DNA from 2 places in the Peribacillus aracenensis genome. Region 2 is predicted to be linked to the other one. Evidence: riboswitches for the same ligand, from Rfam matches in the RefSeq annotation. Region 2 holds a riboswitch; the other holds the start of a gene.
The links. A riboswitch is a leader RNA that binds a small molecule or an ion and turns the genes downstream of it on or off. The one in region 2 is predicted to bind cobalamin.

Region 1 (3,168 bases), on a different contig from region 2:
TGAAATATTCAAGAATATTGTCAATACGGCGCCTACCGATGCTCCTGATGAAATACCCAATGTGTAAGGATCAGCGAGCGGGTTCCGGAGCAGTCCCTGAAAAGCCGCACCCGCAATCGCAAGTGATGCCCCGACCAAACCCGCAAGCAATACACGCGGCAGGCGGATGTTCATCACGATATTCGTAAGCATCACATCCGGATCAGCAGAAATCGGCAAATGGAAAATCTCCTTGCCGATTATTTGTATAAGTACGGGAATCGGTACTGGCACCGAACCAAAGGAAATGCCTATCGTCATCGCGAATAACAAAATGAACAACGCAATCAAATAAGCAAAAGCCCATTTAGTTGTCAAATAGGTTCGGATAGACTGATTTGGCAAGTTCCTCTACTCCCTCTATTAAACGTGGACCGGAACGGGTCACCAAGTCTGAATGGACATCAAAGACTTGGCCATTCTTAACGGCATTTACGTCTTGCCATCCCTTTCGGCCCGTCACTTCACTAACTGGATCTTTCGTATAATAACCATACGTTGTAATGATGACATCCGGATTTGCAGCAATCATCGACTCTTCATCAATTTTTGCCCATCCGTCCAATTCTGCAGCAGCATTATCCGCTGAAATGATAGTAAGCATCTCATTCATGAAAGTATTTTTACCAGGTGTGTATATTTCCGGTGAAGGCGAAACTTCCACTAAAACGGTCTTCCTATCCTCTTCCTTTACGGATTTGGCCTTTTCCTGGATATCCTTGAGCTTCGTTTTCATATCCGTAACGATTTCTTTTGCCTTATCCTGTTCCCCCGTTGCCTGTCCAATCATTTCAATAGACTTATAGACTTGGTCAAAGCTTTGTGCATCATTGACTACAAGGACATCTATTCCAGCATCCTTAAGCTGTTTTAAACCCTCATTCGAATTATGGGCACTTGATGCATGCGCAAGAACAAGATCAGGCTTCATGGAGACAATCAGCTCCGTGTTCATTTCCATTCCGCCAACTTTTTCAATTTCTTTCGTTTCTTCCGGGTAATTATCATTGTCGGATACACCAACGACATTTTTACCCAAACCAAGTGCAAAGACCACTTCCGTATTACTTGGTATCAACGAAACGATTTTCTTCGGTTTTTGTTCTATCGTCACTTTTTCCCCAGTTGCATCTTTAATCGTAATCGGGAAAGCTTCGTGTTGAGCATGATTCGTTTGTTGCTTTTCTTTTCCTTCATCAGCAGCGTCACTGCAGCCAACCATCAATCCTGCAGTAAGCAACATCAACAGTATCAGACCAAAAATCTTCTTCATTTTCATTCCCCACAATCTTTTCATTTAATTTCTTCCCACCTAAATAAAGAAAACGCATTCCTGGAAGATGCCCCAAAACAAAAAGCACCTCCCGTTAAACGGAAGGTGCTTGCATGGCAACAATATCATTACGGACTCTTTCTTAGGGTCTGCCACACACCTTCCCATCCGCGTAGGTTACAGGTGTACGAATTCTGGCAGGTCTCCTGGCTCATGGTCATCGTCAACGGCACCTTCCCATATCTCATACAGTGGTACATAGCCGTCAGCTCCCATATACAGTGGCGGGACCGCGTTGGCATTTCACCAACTTCCCTTTTAAGTCATTAAGACACCAAATCGTTCATATGTATATAATTTTCACTGCCTTCATTATACACCATGTAAGAATCGATTATTATATGATTTTTCTGAACAAATTCGAAATGCACCATCCATCTTCAATGATTAGAAGCATTTTCTATCAGCGACGCGAACCCACCGACTGATAATCCGGGTGAAATCCGAACTCGATGCAGGGCATACATCCCTTGGTCCCTTGAAGCTCCTCCAGGTTCAGTAGTGACTGCCATCTTGTATCCGGCCTCTTCTGACACCCTAAGACTCTCCTCATTATACCGACCAACAGGATAGGAAAGCACTGTCGTGTCCTGTTTGAGGATACGATCGAACAGATCCTTTGACTGGACCATTTCAGCTTCTTGCTGTACTGCCGTCATGCGGTTCAGCTCCAAATGGTTGATGGTATGGCTTTCGATCGAAATACCATTCCTGCTCATCACCAACATTTGATCTTCAGTCAGGTGATGACCTTTATCAATGGACTTACCGATCATGAAGACAGTTGCTTTCATATCATTTTCTTTTAATATCGGAAAAGCCTCCGTGTAGTTATCTGTATAGCCATCATCAAAAGTAAGCCAGACGCACTTCTCACTTGGCATCCGATTCTCGGTTAAAACGAGGTATGCTTCTTCAGGGGATAATGTATAGTAACCATTCTCCCGAAGCCAAGCCATCTGTGCTCGGAATTCCTCAATTGGAACCCGAAGTCCATTCCCTTCAGAAATGCTGTGATACATCAAGATTGGAAGCCTGACCGGGGACTTGGCCATTATCCAGTCTCCCGTATCGATCTGGCCATCCAAATCCTGACCAGTCTCAGTCTCATTCTCGGCCGCTTCGACCACTTCAATGTCATCTTCCGCAATCGGTGCAGCCGTTTTTATGCCTATACCCTCTACAATCCCTTGTGAACATCCAGGTAAAATTAAAATTCCCAGCAATGCCACCATCCATAAAACTCTATATCTTTTCACTATCATTCCCCTAATTTTTTCTAGTATAATAGTATCAGAATACTATTCGATAATAAAGTATTCCATTTAAAGAATTAATAGGAAAACAAAAGGGCATAGTGATTTGCTGAGCATTTATGAAGATTTTTTTTCATAAGTATGTGCTATAAGCTTGAAAAGTTTGCCTATAAGAAATATAATAAATAAGTCGTCGACTTAAATATATGTCCCAGTAGCTCAGCAGGATAGAGCGACAGCCTCCTAAGCTGTAGGTCGTAGGTTCGATTCCTATCTGGGACGCTAATTTGAAAAACCCAGTTACAATGCAGTTCTTCCGCATCGTAACTGGGTTTTTTTCTGTGATTTATGTGACGGTCAGAAAATTTAACCACTACTTCATCAATCCCTATAGATATAAAAAAATCCGAGCCCTGTAAAAAACAGAACTCAGATTTTTATTATATTTAGACTTCAAACAAATTCCAATTAGCTATACTTACTTTTCAATTAAACCTATCTCATTGATTTTTTCTTCAAAAACAGGTCCGAAACTTTCAG
Region 2 (3,168 bases):
ATTCAAAATCGTAACAGGACCTGTAAGCATTCCTTTTACCGTCTTCTTCGTCAGTGATTGTGCGTAAACACTTTCCCTGACTGTCATCGGTTCGATGAAATGGATGTCGCCATAGATGACTGGTGGTTTTACGCAGCGGGATCCATAGGATTGGACCCAACCCTTTTCCAGAAAGATGAATCCGCCCAACTTATGGCCGAAGTATTCAACCATATCCGTCCGTTCGAATTCCCCGTGAACGAGAACATCCAAACCGATTTCTTCTTGGATTTCAATCCATTTGCCGATTTCTTCGTTAACGAATGCTTCATATTGCTGAGCGGTCCAATCTCCTTTTTTGAATTTCCCGCGTGCTTGTTTAACTTCAAGTGTCTGCGGAAAGCTACCGATTGTAGTCGAAGGAAGGAAAGGCAATTTGAAAAATTCCTGTTGTTTTTGGTAACGCTCTTTAAATGGAATTTGACGGCCGGCGGTCCTGGTTTTAATCTTTTCGACTTTCGATCGTACAGCCCCATGATTCCGAGCATTTGAACTTGCTAACGTTTGAACCGTAGTTTTATTGGCATTGACTTTTTCGGCGATTGCTTCAGAGCCTTGATTATTCCCTTTGACCAAGAGTGTGATTTCCTCAAGTTTCTCGTCAGCGAAAGCAAGGGCCTGTTTCACTTCTTTTGAAAGGGCGGATTCATTACGAACGGTCACTGGGACATGAAGCAGGGAACAAGAGGGCTGAAGCCAGATTTGGTCTTCGGCTACCTTTTTCTTAAGAGTCTCGATCAATTGAATTTTTTTCGATAAATCAGATAGCCAAATGTTTTTTCCGTCAATCACACCTGCAGCAAGCACTTTGTCCTTCGGGAAGCCGAATGCTTCAAGATTACTTAGATTCCTCCCTTTATCATGTACAAAATCAAGACCGATTCCTTGGACTTTTAATTCGATGACTTCTTGGTAGTGTTCCACGGCATCAAAGTATGTTTGTAGCATGATGTTCAGGTTCGGTGCTGCTTCATTCAGCTTTTCATAGAGATAAGTAACAGTTTGCATATCATCCTTGGAAATGGATGAACCAAGAGCAGGTTCATCCATTTGTACCCATTTCACTCCTTCTTGCTCCAACTCCCGCAGGATTTGCGTGTATAGGGGAAGCAAGCTCAGGATGATGCCAGGGATCTCTTGTTTATTGAAGCCTTTGGAAAGGGAGATGAAGGTATAAGGCCCGATCAATACGGGCTTCGTTTCAATTCCTAGTTTTTCCTTGGCTTCCCGGTATGCTTCAAGTGGTTTATTTTCTGTTAAAGTCAGCTGTGGCAGTTTTAATTCAGGGACAATATAGTGATAGTTCGTATTGAACCATTTCGTCATTTCGGAAGCGACTTCATCATTGTTTCCGCGAGCCATTGAATAATATACGGAAAGAGGAACTCTACCGCCTTCATAGGCTGAATAACGTTCAGGAACAAGACCGAACATGACGGACATGTCGAGCATTTGATCATAGAAAGTGAAATCGTTGACAGGAATGATATCAATGCCCCGTTGCTTCTGTTTTTGTAAGTTGCCTAAACGGATTGCTTTTAGTTGTGTCGTAAATTCCGCTTCATCGATTTTACCTGACCAGTAAGCTTCCAATGTACGTTTCCATTCACGATCTTCCCCGATTCGAGGGTAACCCAAACTACTGCTTTTCAAAATTCCCATCCTCCCAATTCATATTATTGAACAATAAAAAAAGCATCCCTAACCGTCAAAAGAGAAAGTTAGAAATGCTTAAAATAAGAGGCATTCAGAATGCCCCTTACAATTATAAGGTCCCTAACACCTCCCTATCTCCCGTAGGTTAAAACAGTGTTGTTGAAATAGGCAGGTCTCCTGACTTAGGGATTATCATTAGCGGCGGGCCTTCCCGATCCGTTGATCAGTGGCATATTGGATGGCGCTAACACTCCCATTACAGTGGCGGGACCGTGCCGGAATTACACCGGACTTCCCTTTTAATCCTAATTAATAATTAGGAACCTATTTCCACATATGAAATTTTACAAAACCTGCCTTTATAAACTGTTTGCAGGTCGAAGATTTTTAAAATAAAAACTATTATAAAAATTTAGGCAATCTTAACATATCCGACCAAAAGGGTCAACATGAGATTCGGGAAAAGAATCCGTTTTTTGAGTGTGTGGGTGATGAGGATAAGGTCTGTTCCTAAAAAAGAATATATTGTTTGGACAGGGAGTATGTATAGAGGGAGTGGCGTATTGAAATGGGGCGTTGGGGATGACTTTCTACATCTTGATTGCAGGAATCATTTTTTGCATGGTGATGAGCATTCGTACGTTATTTCTTGTTGAGTCGGGAGGAAAGAAGTTTTCTCTGGAGGATATGCTGTGGCTTGGCAATTTATATGCGACGATATTGGTTGGATTCGCATTGATTTATTTATTATACGAGCTTCAGAATCATTCGGTGATTCTTGATATGGGCAATAGGCTGGATGGCACTTTCTATGAACAGTTGAAGACTTCCTTTTACTTTAGTGCGATGACGATGTTTTCTGTAGGGTATGGAGATATAGCCCCGATTGGCATAGGCAGGATGATAGCTACCATTCAGGCTTTCATCGGGTATACACTGCCGGCAGCGTTCGTGATTCGGACAGTTATCGATCTGGAACAGAATGATAGGAGGAATAAATGAAAGTTGTGTTTCTTTCGATTATTGGGTACTCTTACCATAATGAAAGAAATGGAGGGTTCAATATGACTGTTAAAATTGGAGAAAAAGCACCTGATTTCAAACTCCCTGCAAACAATGGTGAAATGGTTTCCCTATCGGATTTTAAGGGGAAAAACATTGTTTTATATTTTTATCCAAAAGACATGACGCCAGGTTGCACGACGGAGGCCTGTGATTTCCGGGACCATAATGAGCAATTCGAGGAATTGGACGCGGTCATCATTGGTATCAGCCCAGATCCAGCGGCACGTCATGAAAAGTTCATCGAAAAGCATGGATTGCCTTTTCTGCTGCTGGCTGACGAAAATCATGAAGCGGCTGAATCATTTGATGTTTGGCAATTGAAAAAGAACTTTGGCAAGGAGTATATGGGCATTGAACGTTCAACTTTCCTGATAGATAAGGCTGGTAAGGTAGTCAAAGAATGGCGTA

Region 1: it holds a riboswitch for cobalamin, as region 2 does, so the genes downstream of both, N0M92_RS11660 (ABC transporter substrate-binding protein) here and metE (5-methyltetrahydropteroyltriglutamate--homocysteine S-methyltransferase) in region 2, are expected to answer to the same signal.

What each region holds. Positions count from the first base shown of each region.
Region 1 is NZ_JANZMJ010000009.1:113,202-116,369, reverse strand. It holds gene N0M92_RS11665 (FecCD family ABC transporter permease) at 1-384, opposite strand, end outside; gene N0M92_RS11660 (ABC transporter substrate-binding protein) at 347-1,318, opposite strand; cobalamin riboswitch at 1,492-1,666, opposite strand; gene N0M92_RS11655 (polysaccharide deacetylase family protein) at 1,753-2,607, opposite strand; tRNA gene N0M92_RS11650 (tRNA-Arg) at 2,837-2,910, shown strand; gene N0M92_RS11645 (acyltransferase family protein) at 3,107-3,168, opposite strand, start outside.
Region 2 is NZ_JANZMJ010000029.1:64,006-67,173, forward strand. It holds gene metE (5-methyltetrahydropteroyltriglutamate--homocysteine S-methyltransferase) at 1-1,701, opposite strand, end outside; cobalamin riboswitch at 1,846-2,038, opposite strand; gene N0M92_RS22555 (potassium channel family protein) at 2,278-2,697, shown strand; gene bcp (thioredoxin-dependent thiol peroxidase) at 2,760-3,168, shown strand, end outside.